4 regions of the Bradyrhizobium sp. 170 genome follow, and region 3 is predicted to be linked to each of the others. Evidence: riboswitches for the same ligand, from Rfam matches in the RefSeq annotation. Region 3 holds a riboswitch; each other region holds the start of a gene.

Evidence for each region. A riboswitch is a leader RNA that binds a small molecule or an ion and turns the genes downstream of it on or off. The one in region 3 is predicted to bind cobalamin.
Region 1: another riboswitch for cobalamin. It lies ahead of IVB05_RS04940 (ribonucleoside-diphosphate reductase subunit alpha); the one in region 3 lies ahead of IVB05_RS07340 (TonB-dependent receptor).
Region 2: another riboswitch for cobalamin. It lies ahead of metE (5-methyltetrahydropteroyltriglutamate--homocysteine S-methyltransferase); the one in region 3 lies ahead of IVB05_RS07340 (TonB-dependent receptor).
Region 4: another riboswitch for cobalamin. It lies ahead of IVB05_RS02245 (TonB-dependent receptor); the one in region 3 lies ahead of IVB05_RS07340 (TonB-dependent receptor).

Annotation. Positions count from the first base shown of each region.
Region 1 is NZ_CP064703.1:1,038,268-1,042,443, reverse strand. It holds gene IVB05_RS04940 (ribonucleoside-diphosphate reductase subunit alpha) at 1-1,471, opposite strand, end outside; cobalamin riboswitch at 1,586-1,802, opposite strand; gene IVB05_RS04935 (short-chain fatty acyl-CoA regulator family protein) at 1,939-3,360, opposite strand; gene IVB05_RS04930 (acyl-CoA thioesterase) at 3,496-3,927, shown strand; gene IVB05_RS04925 (MmgE/PrpD family protein) at 3,924-4,176, shown strand, end outside.
Region 2 is NZ_CP064703.1:1,032,339-1,036,514, reverse strand. It holds gene prpC (2-methylcitrate synthase) at 1-732, shown strand, start outside; gene prpB (methylisocitrate lyase) at 743-1,663, shown strand; cobalamin riboswitch at 1,759-1,973, shown strand; gene metE (5-methyltetrahydropteroyltriglutamate--homocysteine S-methyltransferase) at 2,083-4,176, shown strand, end outside.
Region 3 is NZ_CP064703.1:1,529,936-1,534,111, forward strand. It holds gene cobT (nicotinate-nucleotide--dimethylbenzimidazole phosphoribosyltransferase) at 1-819, shown strand, start outside; gene IVB05_RS07335 (histidine phosphatase family protein) at 830-1,402, opposite strand; cobalamin riboswitch at 1,523-1,724, shown strand; gene IVB05_RS07340 (TonB-dependent receptor) at 1,839-4,176, shown strand, end outside.
Region 4 is NZ_CP064703.1:489,527-493,702, reverse strand. It holds gene IVB05_RS02260 (ABC transporter substrate-binding protein) at 1-66, opposite strand, end outside; gene IVB05_RS02255 (ABC transporter ATP-binding protein) at 66-848, opposite strand; gene IVB05_RS02250 (iron ABC transporter permease) at 845-1,888, opposite strand; cobalamin riboswitch at 2,035-2,234, shown strand; gene IVB05_RS02245 (TonB-dependent receptor) at 2,347-4,176, shown strand, end outside.

The DNA of each region.
Region 1 (4,176 bases), 490 kb from region 3:
CCCAGTTCGCGGTGTTCATGTCATGGGTGCGGCGGCGGTCGTCGCCGGTGTTCTTGCGCAGGTCCAAAAATTCCTCGATGTCGATATGCCAGGTTTCGAGATAGGCGCAGACCGCACCCTTACGCTTTCCGCCCTGGTTGACCGCGATCGCAGTGTCGTTCGCCACTTTGAGAAACGGCACCACGCCCTGGCTCTCGCCATTGGTACCCTTGATGTGGGCGCCGAGCCCGCGCACGCGGGTCCAGTCGTTGCCGAGTCCGCCGGAATACTTTGCCAACAGCGCGTTGTCCTTGACCGATTTGAAGATGCTATCAAGGTCGTCGGCAACGGTGGTGAGGAAGCACGACGACAATTGCGGCCGCAGCGTTCCCGAATTGAACAAAGTGGGCGTCGAAGCCATGAAGTCGAACGACGACAGCAGATCGTAGAACTCGATGGCGCGCCCCTCGCGGTCGATCTCGCGCAGCGCGAGACCCATGGCGACGCGCATGAAGAACGCCTGCGGCAGTTCGATGCGGTTGCCGCGCTCATGCAGGAAATAGCGGTCGTAGAGCGTCTGCAGCCCCAAAAACTGAAACGCCAGGTCGCGTTCCGGCTTCAGCGCCGCGGCGAGCTTTTTCAGGTCGAACCGCGCCAAATCGGGATCGAGCAGTTCGGCCTTGATGCCGGTCTTGATGTAGGCGGGAAAGTATTCGCCGTAGCGTACCGCCATGTCGGCCTGCGACGCGCTGGTCGGCGCATCAAGCACGAACGACAGAACCTCGGTGCGCAGCTTGTCGAGCAATAGCCGCGCGCTGACATAGGCGTAGTCCGGCTCCTGCTCTACCAGCGTGCGCGCCGCCATCACCGACGCCAGCGCCAGTTCGCCCTCGCCGATGCCGTCGTAGAGATTGCGCTGCGTCTCAGTGAGCACGGCTGCGGCGCTAACGCCGTCGAGACCGGCGCAGGCCTCTTCGATGATCAGCGTCAGGCGCGCGATATCGAGCGGGACCTGCAGGCCGCTCGCCAGCGTGACGCGCAGCGCAGGCTCGCCCGACGGCTGAGCGGCATTGGCGGCTTCCTGTCCGGCGCGTTGTCTAGTTCGCTCCTCGCGATACAGCACATAGGCGCGCGCGACCTTGTGGTGCTCGCTGCGCATCAAGGCCAGCTCGACCTGGTCCTGCACGTCCTCGATATGAAAGGTGCGGCCCTCGCTCATCCGGCGCGACAGCGCGCCGACGACTTCCGAGGTCAGTTGCTCGACGATTTCATGCACGCGGCGGGAGGCGGCCGCGCCATGCCCCTCGACCGCGAGGAACGCCTTGGTCATCGCGACCGAAATCTTGCTGGCGTCGAATTTCGAAACCGTGCCGTTGCGGCGGATCACCTGCATCGGCGGCGCGCTGTCCTGCGAAGCTGACGATTCGGTTCGCAACGCGAGAAAGGGAGCGGCTTTGGCTTCGGGAGAAACGAGTTGAGAAGATTGCGACATCGGCAGACCCCGTAGTGTTGTTGGGGCTGGATGTCTTGGAGCGACGCTGCATTGGATGCCCGGCGCAAAGCACCGGCATGATTCTGCGAGCGACCGCCGGACACCCCGCCCGTGGACGTTTTTCGGTGTCGCGGCAGGTCTCCTGGCTCGCAGGTCGGCGTCGTACCCGGTCTTCCCAATGCGTGGCCGCATCAGTGACGTGAAATCGGGAACAACTCACTGCTTACAGTTGCGGGGGCAGCGTCGGATTCTCGCAAAACACGCGATACACCGACTTCCCTCTTAGCCACCAAATCTTGCGATAGGGCGGGCCGTGACGGCTATATCTGGTATTATTCGGGCCGGAGTGTCAATGGGGCGCTGGAGATCGACGATCAAAAAATTTCCGCAGGGGGATGAAAAGCACGGGAAGCTGATTCTTTCTCCGCTTGAAAAACGTTTTCCCCGCTATTCCAGCCGCGTTCAGCTCATGACGTCGCATAGGGCGCGAAGCGGGACCGCGTTTCGTCGATTCGCAAGGCCCGGCCGACCGGCGGAAATGCGCGCTGCGGACAGTCCGGCCGTTCGCACACCTTGCAGCCCATGCCGATCGGCGTCGCCAGTGACGGATCGATCTTGAGGCCCTGCGAATAGACGATTCGCTCCGCATGGCGAACATCGCATCCGAGGGCGACCGCAAACGTCTTGGCGGGCGCGCCGTAGCCCCCTCGGCCGTGCGACACCGTCCGGGCAACCCAGAGGTAGGTTCGCTCATCGGGCATCCGCGCCAACTGCGTCAGGATACGCCCCGGGTTGGCGAAGGCCTCATAAACGTTCCACAGCGGACAGGTCCCGCCGACCCGCGAAAAATGGAAATCGGTCGCCGATTGGCGCTTCGATATGTTTCCGGCGCGATCGACCCGGATGAAGAAGAACGGCACGCCCCGCGCATTGTGGCGCTGCAGGGTGCTCAGCCGGTGACAGATCGTTTCAAAGCCCACCCCGAACTGGTGACTGAGCAACTCGATGTCGTAACGGCACCGCTCCGCCTCGTTGAGGAAAACGGCGTAAGGCAGGATCAGCGCGCCGGCGAAATAGTTTGCAAGGCCAATGCGGGCGAGGCCGCGTGATTCGTCGCTGGTGAACTTTGCCTTGTCGACGATCGAACATATCGCCTCGTCCAGTTCCAGAATGGCGATCTGCGTCGCGAGCTGAAACGCCTGCTGGCCGGGATCAAGGCTCGGCGACAGCCGCAGCGTCCGCGTGCGGCCATCGAACAGGCGCTGCGTTCCCGATCCCAGCTCGTCGATCGCGTCGATCAGGACAGTCACGCCGTGCCGGCTTTCGAGATACGACACCAGGCTTGGCGTCATCCGCCCGATCGGCAATTCCACGCGGCCGGCGATCGCTTCCGCCGCATCGTCGAGCTCGGCAATGTAGTTGTGATGCAGATAGAAGAAGTCGCGGACTTCCTCGAACGGCGTGGATGGCAGTACCGCCGCCACGGCTTGACGGTCGTCGCCGAGCCGCGCGGAGATTGCCGCATATTGCTCGGCGGCATGGCGGTATTTGCGGTTGAGGTTGACCAGCGCGCGCCCGACCGCGGGCATGTTTTGCGCGAGTTCGCGAAGTTCAGCGATAGCGATCGATTCGCCCAGTGAAGGATCCGCCAGCGCTTCGCGGAGGTCCGAGATCAGGCGCGCCTCATCGCCCTCGGCGAACGACTGCACGTCAAGGCCGAATACCGAATTGAGTGCCAGCAGCACCGGCACGGTGAGCGGCCGCTGATTGTTTTCCAGTTGGTTGAGGTAGCTGAGCGAGATCCCGAGTTTGCCGGCAAGTGCGGCCTGCGTCAGGCGCTGCTCCTCGCGCAGTCTTTTCAACCGCACGCCCATGAAGGTCTTTTTCATCGCATCACCTTCGCAAACTTTGCAAACTAAGCGGCTTTTCTTCGCAAGACTATGCTTTATCAGCCGTTTCGACGGTGCACGTTTGTAGATATTGCGAAGTCGTGAGGAAATAACAAGTCGTCCGGAGCAGGAAAAATGCATTCAGCGGCGTCGCCAAACCTCCATCCCAACGAAACCCGGTTCGTGGAGATGGTGTTTCCGGAGCAGGCCAATCACTACGGCACGCTGTTCGGCGGCCATGCGCTGAGCCTGATGGGCAAGGCGGCATTCGTCACGGCCACGCGGCACGCCCGCCAGAGCGTGGTGATGGCGACTTCGGACAGAATCGAATTTCATGAGCCCGTCCATGTCGGCGAACTCGTCGAACTCGTCGCCCAGGTCGTGCGCGTCGGCCGCAGCTCCATGACGGTCGCCGTCGACATGATCCGCGAAGACCTGATCAGCGGCCGGCGGAAATCCGCGGTGCGTGGAACGTTCGAGATGGTTGCGGTCAACGAATTCGGCCGTCCGGTTCCGATCGCGCAACCAACCATGACCGATCCAATCCAGAAGGAAGCTGCGTCTTGAAACAGCATAGCGTTCGCACGTCCAAATCGGCCGATCATCTCCCGCGCGCGAGCCAACTGGCCTGGAAGATCGCCGAGGTCGCCGCCGACCCGGTCGCGGTCGAGAGCGATGTGGTGGAGATGCTGGGCAACCGCATCATCGACAACGCCGCCGTTGCCGCGGCCTCGGTGGCGCGGCGTCCCGTTGCCAGCGCGCGAGCGCAGGCCGAGGCGCATCCGTTCCAGCCGGGGGCCACCGTGTTCGGCCTGA
Region 2 (4,176 bases), 500 kb from region 3:
CATGGCCGCCGGATTGACGTCGAAACCGACGACGATTCGATCGGCTCGCACTTCCTGCATTTGCTTCATGGCAGAATGCCGCCGCCATCGCACGAGCGCGCGATGCATACCTCGCTGATCCTCTACGCGGAGCACGAGTACAACGCCTCGACGTTCACGGCGCGCTCGATCGCGGGCACCGGCTCCGACCTCTACTCCGCGGTCACCGGAGCGATCGGCGCGCTGCGCGGGCCGAAGCACGGCGGCGCCAACGAGATCGCGTTCGAAGTGCAGAAGCGCTACGGCGATACGGACGAGGCGGAGGCCGATATCCGCCGCAGGGTCGCGGCCAGAGAGGTCGTCATCGGCTTCGGTCACCCGGTCTACACCATTGCCGACCCGCGCAACAAGGTGATCAAGGAAGTCGCGCGCCGCCTCAGCATCGAGGGTGAGAACACCCGGATGTTCGAAATCGCCGACCGGATCGAGGCCGTCATGGCCGATGCCAAAAAGATGTTCGCCAATCTCGACTGGTTCAGCGCAGTCTCCTACCACGCGATGGGAGTGCCGACCGCGATGTTCACGCCGCTGTTCGTGATTTCCCGTACGTCGGGGTGGGCGGCGCATGTGATGGAGCAGCGCATCAACAACAAGATCATCCGCCCGGCCGCGAACTATATCGGCCCGGAGAATCTGAAGTTTGTGCCGTTGCATGAGCGTGGCAAGGCGGCCATCGCCCCACGCGCCGCGTAAGGAAGCAACAATGGTGTATCTCCTGGGTACTGATCTGGCCGACAGGCCGGCCGGGGTCCGCTTTCGCGATCTCCTGGACAAGCCAGGCATCCTCCAGATGCCGGGCACGCACAACGGAATGGCCGCGCTGCAGGCCCGCGACGCGGGCTTTTCCGCGCTCTATCTGTCCGGCGCGGCGATGACAGCATCGATGGGCCTGCCGGATCTCGGCATCATCACGATCGAGGAAGTCGCCTTCTTCATCCGCCAGGTGGCGCGCGCCAGCGGCCTGCCGGTGCTGGTCGATGGCGACACCGGCTATGGCGAAGCGCTCAACGTCATGAACATGGTGCGCACCTTCGAGGACGCCGGTGCCGCGGCCGTTCACATCGAGGACCAGTTGCTTCCGAAAAAATGCGGCCATCTCAACGACAAGAAGCTGGCGGATGCGCGCGACATGGCGGCCAAGGTCGCCGCCGCTGCCAAGGCGCGGCGTCATCTCTATCTGATTGCGAGAACGGACGCCGCAGCCAGCGAAGGCATGGACGGCGCGGTAGCGCGTGCAAAGCTCTATCTGGAAGCGGGAGCGGATGCGATCTTCCCGGAAGCAATGATTTCGCGCGAGATGTTCCAGGAGTTCGCCAGGCGCATTCCCGGCGTTCCGATGCTGGCGAACATGACCGAGTTCGGCAAGACGCCGTTCTTCACCGCGTCCGAGTTCGAGGCCATGGGCTATCGCATGGTGATCTGGCCGGTATCGTCGCTCCGCGTCGCCAACAAGGCCCAGCAGAATCTGTTCGCCGCCCTCAAACGCTATGGCAGCACCTGCAAGATGCTCGACCAGATGCAGACGCGCGCCGAACTTTACGCAACGATCGGGCTGCACGATTACGAAGCGCTCGACGCCTCCATCATCAGAACCATCGTTCCCACAGGCATGCCGCAGAGGTGAACTGTTCCGTCATCTTGCCGGTCGATATGGAATTCATTGAAAAGCCAATGCGGTCGGCGCCACCCGATCTCGTATTGACTGAGATCGCCGTTGACCTTAACTGAACCCGTCGTGGTTCTTCGGGCTCATTCGGCCCGAAGCTAAGAGGGAAGCCGGTGCGGCCGAAAAGCCAAAGCCGGAGCTGCCCCCGCAACTGTAAGCGGCGAGCCGCTGTCCAACAAAGTCACTGAGACCTTGCGTGGTTTCGGGAAGGCCGGACAGCAGCACTGACCCGCGAGCCAGGAGACCTGCCTCGACAACATACACGTCCTCGGGCGGGGTGTCCCGGTGGTGCGGTTGCGATTCCGCGCGCGCTCCGCCGTCCGCGGAATCCAGACGTGTCACTTCGGCCTTTGCCCCCAACTTTTGGGGTTAAGCCAATGTCTTCTTCTACATCGCCATCTTCTACGTCGTCTCCTTCCACGATCTCCACTTCCTCGCTTCCCGTTGCTTCCCTCGGCACACCACGTATCGGCCCGCGCCGCGAGCTGAAATTCGCATTGGAAAGTTTCTGGTCCGGCGCGATCGACGAGAAGGCGCTGATCGAAGCCGGCGCCGGTCTTCGCGCCGCCAACTGGGCGCGCCAGAAAAAACTCGGCGTCAACGTGATCCCGTCGAACGATTTCTCCTTCTACGACCAGATGCTCGACACGTCAGTGATGGTCGGCGCGATACCGGAAATCTATCGCTGGAACGGCGGCCCGGTCCCGCTTGCGACCTACTTTGCAATGGCCCGCGGCGCGCAAGGCACAACGCACGAGGCGAGCTGCGACCATGCGCATCACGGGCACGACGCCGCGCACGGCGTGCCCGCGCAGGAAATGACAAAATGGTTCGACACCAACTACCACTACATGGTGCCTGAACTGACGAAGGATCAGCAGTTCACCCTCGCCTCTCGCAAACCGATCGAGGAATACGACGAAGCCAAGGCGCTGGGCTATCAGACCCGCCCCGTGCTCGTCGGCCCGGTCACGTTTCTCAAGCTGGCAAAAAGCAAGGACGCCAGCTTCAATCCACTGTCGCTGCTCGACCGGCTGCTGCCGGTCTACATCGACGTGCTGCGCGAACTGGCCTACCGGGGCGCTGAATGGGTGCAGATCGACGAGCCATGCCTCGTGCTCGACCTCGACATCGTCGCCCAGCAGGCACTGCGTTACGCCTATACAGAGATCGCCAACGCGGTGCCGCAGCTCAAGATCATGCTCGCGACCTATTTCGGCGGGCTGGCCGGCAACCGCGACACCGCGCTGGCGCTGCCCATCGCCGGCCTGCATCTCGACCTGGTACGCGCGCCTGAACAGATCGACGGCCTCGCCGATTTTCCGGATGACCGCGTGCTGTCGCTCGGCATCATCGATGGCCGAAACATCTGGCGCGCGGATTTGAGCCGGATCCTCGACCGGCTCGCGCCCGTGATCGCGAAACGCGGCAGGGAGCGTGTGCAGATCGCACCCTCCTGCTCGCTACTGCATGTCCCGATCGATCTGGCGCTGGAAACGGGGCTCGATTCCGAAGTCACAAGCTGGCTGGCGTTCTCGGTACAGAAGCTCGAGGAGCTGACGACGCTCGGGACGGCGCTCGCCGGTGGACGCGGAGCGGTCGAGGCCAGCCTGAAAGCTTCGGACCAGGCAGCCGCCGCCCGCAAGGCCTCGCCGCGGATTCACAATGCGAAGGTGGCGGCGCGCATCGCCGGCATCGATGACGCCATGCGCCGCCGCGCCAGCCCCTTCGCCGACCGCGCCGGCGTTCAGCACGAGCGCTTCAACCTGCCGGCTTTCCCGACCACGACCATCGGCTCGTTTCCGCAGACGCCCGAAGTCAGGAAAGCGCGCGCCGCGCACGCCAGCGGTACGCTGACGGATGAAGTCTACAAGGTTTATTTGCAGGACCAGACGGCCCAGGCGGTAGAGTGGCAGGAAACCATCGGTCTCGACGTGCTCGTGCATGGCGAGTTCGAGCGCAACGACATGGTGCAGTACTTCGGCGAGCAGCTCGCGGGCTTCGCCTTCACCACCCATGGCTGGGTGCAATCCTACGGATCGCGCTACGTCCGTCCGCCGGTTTTGTTCGGTGACGTCTCGCGCCCGAAGCCGATGACGGTCGAGTGGTGGCAGTATGCCCAGTCACTGACGAAAAAGCCGATGAAGGCAATGCTGACCGGCCCCGTCACCATCCTGAACTGGTCGTTCGTGCGCGACGACATCGCCCGCAGCGAGACCTGCCGGCAGATCGCGCTCGCGATCCGCGACGAGGTCGCCGATCTCGAGGCTGCCGGCGCCGGCATGATCCAGATCGACGAGGCGGCGCTGCGGGAAGGCTTGCCGCTGCGCAAATCCGAATGGAAGGCCTATCTGGACTGGGCCGTCGACGCCTTCCGCCTCTGCTCGTCCGGCGTGCGCGACGAGACGCAGATCCACACCCATATGTGCTACTCGGAGTTCAACGACATCATCGGCGCGATCGGCGCGATG
Region 3 (4,176 bases):
CCGCAGGAGGTGACGATCGCGATGATGGCGAATTTCGCCGCGGGCGGCGCTGCGATATCGGTCTTGGCACGCGAATTGGGTTTGGGTCTCGAAGTCGTCGACGCCGGCACGTTGGCGGGAGCGCCGCTGGCGGGTGTCGTCACCGACAAGCCGCGCTGTGGCAGCCGCGATTTCAGTGTGGAGGCGGCGCTTAACCCGAGCGAGCTGGCGTTCGCCTTTGAATGCGGCCGGCGCGCGGTGCTGCGCGCAGAGGCCGGGCATCCTGATCTACTCATCTTCGGAGAAATGGGGATCGGCAACACCACGACCTCGGCAGCAATCGCTTCGGCCCTGCTCGGCGTGAGCGCCGAAGAGATCGCAGGTAGCGGAACCGGTGTCGATACCGCCGGCCGGGCCCGCAAGGCGCGGCTGGTTGATGCCGCGCTGGCCCTGCACAGGCTTGCGGGGGCTTCTGCCGAAAAGATCTTGTGTGCAGTTGGGGGTCTCGAGATCGCCGCCATCTGCGGTGCGATCATCGCAGCCGCGCAGGGGCGCATTCCGGTCCTGATCGACGGCTTCATCGTGTCAGCTGGAGCGCTCGCGGCGGTGCGTCTCAATCCGTCGTGTCAGCCATATCTCTTGCCCTCGCACCAATCGGCGGAGCAGGGACATCGCCTGATTCTTCGCGCGCTCAACATCCATCCTCTGGTCAGCCTGGACCTGAGGCTCGGCGAGGGATCTGGTGCCGCGATCGTACTGCCGCTGGTGCGGCTCGCATGCGCCCTGCACAACGGCATGGCGACCTTTGCGCAAGCCAACGTGCCGGATCGGCCGGCCTGATGACGGCGCTTCAAGCAGCGCGCTGATTGACCGATAGCACCCGCCAGCCATTCGACAGCCGATCGATGCGAGTGAGGAAGAGCGGGTCGATGACGAAGCGGAGGGCAGCCTGCGGGGTGAGGTCAAGTGCGATGCACAGCGCAGCGCGGATGGTGCCGGAATGGACGACAAGGATTGCCGGTCCGGTCCCGATCTGATCGAGGCCCTGCCGAACCCTGACAATCTGATCCTCAAAGCTTTCGCCGCCCGGCGGCCGGGAGTGAGCCGGATCGCTCCAGAACTTTGCGTAGCCTTCGCGGCCGGCAGCGGCGAGATCGTCGTGGCGCTGCCCGGTCCAGTCGCCAAAATCCTGCTCGCGGAATTCGGGCACCAGGATCGGGTCACGCCCCAGCGCACGCGCCGTGTCGACGGTCCGTCGCGACGGGCTTGCGTAGCTTGTGGCGTCCTGCGGCAGATGCCGTCTCAGCGCTTCAAGTTGCGTCCGGTCGTTGAGATCCGCGGGGGCGTCCGAGGCATGGATCGTCCCTGCGACGCCATTGACGACGGCATGCCGGACCAGCCAGAGGAAGGTGTCCCCTTCCATTCAACGTCTCCACCTACGTCAGAGCAGTAACGCGATAGCACGCTCCGGTAAGCAATTGTCAATGTAGAGATCGCTGCGACAAGGACACCCAGACTGCACATTGACTCCGCGCTCGTCTTAATCCTAGATGCACGCGACGGTTTCCCCTTACGGGGGTGAAAAGGGAATGCGGTGCGAGGAGGTTTCCTCAATGCCGTAGCTGCCCCCGCAACTGTGAGCGGAGAATGTTGCGTCACGAGCCACTGGGCATCTCGGTCCCGGGAAGGCGACGCAAGGTAACGACCCGCAAGCCAGGAGACCTGCCGTCAGCCGTGGTCACACGCGAAGATGTCGGTCGGGGAGTACAGACATTCGGCTTCACCCGAGGCTTAGCAAGCTGGAGGTTGAGACCTGGGTCGCTGTGACGTGCCACTGACGTCATACCGAGGTATCAACCATGTCGTCTCTTCGTGCCGCCCGGTCGGGCAAATTCTTGCTCGCATCCGGCGTTCTCTCTTATTTTGCTTCCCTCGACATCTCCGTAGCCTGGGCGCAACAGGCGAGCTCCCGTGAGCAATTGCCACCCGTCGAGATTTATCCGGGTGCCGATCAGAAGCGCAGACCGGCAAAGCCGGCCGGTCGCGACGAACGCGGCGCGCGCCATACGGCGGCAAGCAGAGCCACGTCCGCCGCGACAGCACCGAAGCCTGATGAGCAAGCAATGCAGACGCCGCCGAACACGAACGCTGTCGCCAAGGGCGCTTCGCGTCTTGGCCTGACCGTGCGCGAGATTCCGGCAACCGTCGAGGTGATTTCAGCTGAGACGATCCGTGAGCAAGGCTATCGGACGGTGTCGGAAGTCGCGCAAGGCGCGGTCGGCGTGACGTCCGGTGACAATCCGGCCGAGCCCTCGGCCTTCTCGATGCGCGGCTTCACCAACAGCCAGATCAACGTGCTCTACAACGGCATCAAGATCGGTCCGCAGAACATGACGTCGCGTATCATGGATGCGGCCAATCTCAAGGCAGTGGAGTTTCTGAAGGGACCAGCCTCACTGTTGTCGGGCGAGGGTGCCGCAGGCGGTGCGGTCAATTTCTTGACCAAGCAGCCGCACATCGGGCCGATCCGGAACGAGGCGTACTTCTCCTATGACTCGCTGAATTCGTTCCGGAGCTACTACGGCTCCGGCGGCAGCACCAACATCCAGAGCCTGGACTACCGGTTCGACATCAGCCGCTCCTCACTCAACGGTTTTGCCGACGACACCAACACGAAGACGCTCGACGTATCGGGCCAACTGAATTACCGCATATCCGACAATCTCAAGGTCTGGGGCGCCATCGAATACAAGGAGGACCGTTCGAGGGCCTATTGGGGCGTGCCGCTCGTTCCGGTCGCCTTCAGCGGATCCCATGCCACAGCCGGCATTGTCTCCGGGAGCTACGTCTCGAACTACAACGGATCGAACCTGGGGCCCGTCACGATCGACGACCGCACCTTCAACACCAACTACAACGTTCTCGATAATCGTAACGTGGCGAAGGAGGTATGGCTTCGCGGCGGCTTCGAGCTCAGGCTCGCACCCGGTCTGACCCTGAAGAGCCAGGCCTATGGCTATGGCGCCGAGCGCGAGTGGCTCAACAACGAAGTTGAGGCGTTCAACGCCAATTCGAACCTGGTCGATCGCGAGCGCTTCTACGTGGCGCATCGCCAGAAGCTCGCAGGCAACATCACCGACTTGACCTGGGATGCGAACATCGTCGGTATGGATAACCGCCTCGTGACGACGGTTGCGGCGAGCGGCCTCGATTTCGTCCGCCCGGGTGCCGCCAACTTCCCCCACGACCTGGTCACGCTGGTCGATCCCGCGCGCGGATACTACGGCCTGCTGACGACGCAGCGACAGACCGCTCGAATCGACAATGAGTCCCTGTCGTTCGAGGATCGCCTTAAGATCACACGGACATTTGCTCTGGTCGGTGGCCTGCGCATGGAGCATATCGGGCTCGATCGGAATTCGACCGACGCGAACGGCGTGGTGAAGACGGGCTTTCCCTTCTCGAAATCCTGGATGCCGGTGACGGGCCGCATCGGCTACACTTGGGAGGCCGTTCCCGGCCTGACGTTCTTCAGCCAATACGCAACGGGTGCAGACGTGTCGGCCAATAACATTTTTCTGCTCGGGCCGCTCCAGCCGCTCGACCTGACAACATCGCGGACCTATGAAACCGGCGTGAAGCATCTGTTCTGGGACAACCGGGCGGAGTGGTCGTTCTCAGCCTTCGATATCCTGCGCAAGAATGTCTATGCGGCGGCCGGCGGCATGCAGCTCAACTTCGCCGGACGGCAGGAATCGAAGGGCGTGGAGCTCGCAGCCTCCATGCGCCTGACGGAAGCCTGGCGTGTGTGGGGCAACATCGCCTATGTCGACGCGCGCTATGCCGACTACAATTTTGCTGGTGGCTCGTTTTCCGGGAATACGCCGCCGAACGTGCCGCGCGTCGTCGCGAACGCCGGCGCGTCCTACCGGTTCTTCACGCCGTGGCCGGTCGAGCTCGGGGTGATCGGCCGCCATGTCGGCGATCGCTACAACACCGTCACGGTGACGATGAACGCCTGCACGGTGGCCGATCTCTATGCCTTCGTCGACATCCCCAAATCCGTCTTCAATGCCGTCGAGCAAACGCGGCTGACTTTCCGGGTGCGGAATGTGACCGACAAGCGCTACGCGATCTGGGGCGATCCGTTCTATCCCGACCAGATCCTGCTGGGAGCCCCGCGCACCTATGAGATCT
Region 4 (4,176 bases), 1.0 Mb from region 3:
GAGCGCAGTGCTGCCCGGCAACGCAAGTGCAAGCACCGCGACCAGAAATGCCAGCCGGCGTTGCATCAAATATCCGCCCAGGGCACGATCACGGCCTCGCGCTGGAATTCCGCGCGATAGGCCGAGATCCTGAACACGTCAGCCATCACCTGCTCGGACAGCGCCGCCGCCGGCCCGCCCTGCGACACCAGGCGGCCTTCACGCAGCACCAGCACATGGTCGGCAAACCGCGCCGCCAATCCCAGATCATGCGTCACGACAATGACGAGCACGCCCTTGTCGGCGGTCGCGCGCAAATTCTTCATGACGTCGATCTGATGCCGCGGGTCAAGCGAGGCAGTCGGCTCGTCGGCCAGGATGACCGGTGCCTCCACCGCCAGCGCGCGGGCCAGCGCGACGCGGCTGCGCTCGCCGCCGGACAATTCGGTGACGCGGCGATCGCTGAACTCGATCACGTCGACCGCCTGCATCGCCCGCAGCACCGCCTCCGCATCCCTTGGCGACAGCCGCGCCGGATCGGTGGCGCCATGTGGATAGCGGCCGAGTGCCACGATATCCCGCGCCGGCAGCGGCCAGTGCACGACATGCCCCTGCGGCAGATAGCCGAAGCGTTTTGCGCGCTCGCGCAGCGGCAGCGAAGCCAATGCGACGCCGCCGATCTCGATCTCGCCTTCGGACGGGATCAATCCCGCCAGCGCCCGTAGCAGCGTGGTCTTGCCGGCGCCGTTCGGCCCGACCAGCGCCACCAGATGGCCCGGCGACAGCGACAGCGAAACATCTTTCAGCACGACGCGGCCAGCGAGCCGCACGCCGAGCCCCTTTGCGGTCAGCAGTGCCGTTTCGCTCATGCGACGCCTCCGCCGAGCGCGCGGCGTTCGCGCATGATCAAATAGAGGAAGAACGGCACGCCGATGATCGAGGTCAGCACGCCGACCTTGATATCGGAGGTCGAAGGGATGATGCGCACCGCGATGTCGGCCGCGAGCAGCAGCGCGGAGCCTGCGAGCGCGCTCGGCACCAAAAGTCGCCCCGGGTCGTAGCCGATCAACGGCCGCATCAGATGTGGTGCAACGAGCCCGATGAAACCGATGGTGCCGGTGACGGCGACCGCGCCGCCGACGCCGAGTGCGACGCCCGAAATCACGAACAGCCGCAAACGCCCGACATCGACGCCGAGGCTTTGCGCGGTTTCCTCGCCCAGGCTCAGCGCGCGAAACGCATGGCGCTGGCTGAACAGCATGATCGCACCGGCAATGATGAACGGCAGCGCGAGCGTAACGTGCTGAAAGCTGCGGTCCTCCAGCGACCCCAGCAGCCAGAACGCGATCTCCAGCACCACGAAAGGGTTGCTGGAGAGGTTCATTACCAGCGCGGTGGCGGCACCCGCAAAGCTCGAAATCGCCAAGCCGGAGAGAATGAGGATCAAAAGCCCCGCATTGCGGCCGGCGATCGAGAGCAGCACGAACACCGAAACGAACGCCGCACAGATCGCCGCGACCGGCAATGCGTAGGATCGCACGTCGGCCAGCCCCAGCGCGATCACCAGCACGGCGCCGAACGCTGCCGATTGCGGGGCGCCGAACAGCGAGGGCGACGCCAGCGGATTGCGCAACAGGCCCTGCAGCGACGCACCTGACAGCCCGAGAATGGCGCCGATCGCCAGCGCCAGCAGCGTCCGCGGCAGGCGGATTTCGCGCACGATCACCTGCGACACGTCGCTGCCGCCGCCGAACAGCGCTTCCGCCACCGCAAGCGGCGACAGCCGCACCGGCCCAATGCCGAGCGAGATCAGCACCAGCAGCACAACGAGAACGGCAAGCGCCGCGGTCGCGCCGATCCGCCGGCGCGCGGCATCCTCGTTGGTCACGGTTACAGCCTCAACACTCATCGATCGTCCTAAAGCAGTTTTACCCGCCCCGGTACAGGAGCTCAGGCAAGGAGCGGGCAGCAGTGCTCATGCGGCAAAAATAGCGCACTCGTCCAGTTGACATCGCGAGCGCGCCCAAGGCGGATTGACTCGAACTTTGACAAACTTCTACCATAGTTCCTGACGGTTCCCGTTTTGGGGATCAAAAGGGAATGCGGTGCGGGGAAACTCCCCAATTCCGCGGCTGCCCCCGCAACTGTAAGCGGCGAATCCTTCGTCATAGGCCACTGGGAATCTCGGTCCTGGGAAGGCGACGAAGGGTGACGACCCGCGAGCCAGGAGACCTGCCGTCAGCCGTGGTCACACGCGAAGATGTCGGTCGGGGAGTACAGGCATTAGCTTCACCTAAGCTGCTCAAAGCACATGGTGAGACTTGGTTCGCTGTGACGTGCCACTGACGTCATACCGAGGCCTGAACCATGTCTTCCATCATCGCCACGCGGCAGCGCCGCTACTGGCTTGCCTCCAGTTTCCTGATACCTGTCGCGTCGCTCGGCATTTCCGGCGCGCAGGCACAGCAGACGCCATCCGAGCAATTGCCGCCGATCGAGATCACCTCGCCCACCGACCCGAACCGGACCCGCGCCAAGCCGACCTACGATGAGCCATCAACCTCGCGACGCGTCGTACCGGCGGCTGCGCCGTCGACCGGCACGCGGCCCGCGGCAGGGGCCAGCTCGAACGTCGCATCGCAAAGCGTTTCGCAAGGCGCGGGCGGCAGCGGCGGCCGTCAGTTCTCCGGCATCGTCGGCACGGCGTCGACCGTTATTACTGCCGAAGAGATCGCGCATTCGCCGGCCCAAACGTTGCAGGAAATCATCGCGCAAACGCCTGGCGTGCAGCTGACCAGCCTCTATGGCGGCGTCAACGGCGCCAAGACGTCGGTCGACCTCCGCGGCTTCGGCGCTTTCGCCACCTCAAATACCCTGGTGCTCATCAACGGCCGAAGGCTCAACGACATCGACATGGCCGGCGTCGATCTCTCGACCATTCCGCGCGATTCGATCGAGCGTATCGAAATCACGCGCGGCAACAGCGGCGCGGTGCTCTACGGCGACAATGCCGTCGGCGGTGTCATCAATATCGTCCTGAAGAACGGCGTCAGCGGCCCGCCGGTCGCCATGCGCGCGGAGGCCGGTGTCGGCTCCTTCAACCAGCGTATGGCCTCGGTCTCGACGGCGCTGAATTCGGGACCATGGTCGACGTCATTCTACGGCAACGCCATCAAGTCTGACGGTTACAGGGTCAACAACGCGCTCGATCAGCGCAATGGGGTCGGCAATCTCAATTACACCACACCAGACCTCAAGGCCTTCCTTACGGTGACCGGCGACGACCAGAAGCTCGGTTTTCCGGGCGGACGCACCGTCGATCCCTCGATCGGGCTAAATCAACTCGTCACCGATCGCAGGGGCACAAATACGCCGTTCGATTACGGCAACCAGCAGGGCGCCAGCGCGACCGCCGGATTCACCAAGACCCTGTGGGACGGCGCTGAACTGATCGTCGATGGCGGCGTCAGAGATAAGAAAACGCAAAGCGGATTCTTCGGCGCGATACCGTTTGCGTCGCCATTTCCGAGCTTCTCCTCCACCTATAACGACGCATCATTGCAGACCTGGTCGATCACGCCACGATTGAGCATCAAGAACTCGATCCTCGGGGTGCCCTCACAGATCCTGACCGGTATCGATTATTACGATGCGACGTTCCGCCAGGACCGCGGGGCGTTCAAGGGCCTTGCGCCGACCCACATCTACGACCTGTCGCAGCAGACGCTGGCCGGCTACTGGCAGCACACGGTAGGCCTGTTGCCGACGACCGATTTCTCCTATGGCGCCAGGATTCAAAACACCAGCCTGAGCGCCCGGGATCGGTTCGACGCCAACGCGCCCGGTTGCGCCATGTTCTTTAATTGCAGCGATCAAGCCTCCCCGCTGGACAGCAACGAGACCCAGTACGCCTTGCACGTCGGGCTCGAGCACCGGCTCAACAACACATTCTCGGTGTTTGGCCGCGCCGCGCGCGCGTTCCGTACTCCGACCGTCGATGAACGCGTCTCCAGCGGCCCCTTCTTCGTTCCAGGGACCTTTCAGCTGAAAACCCAGACCTCGCACGACATCGAAGGCGGCTTCCGCGTCAAGGCCGGCGCGTTCCAGATGCAATCGAGCATCTACGGTATGGACCTCGAGAACGAGATCCATTTCATCCCAGCGCTGTTCTTCAACGTGAACCTCGGTCCAACCCGC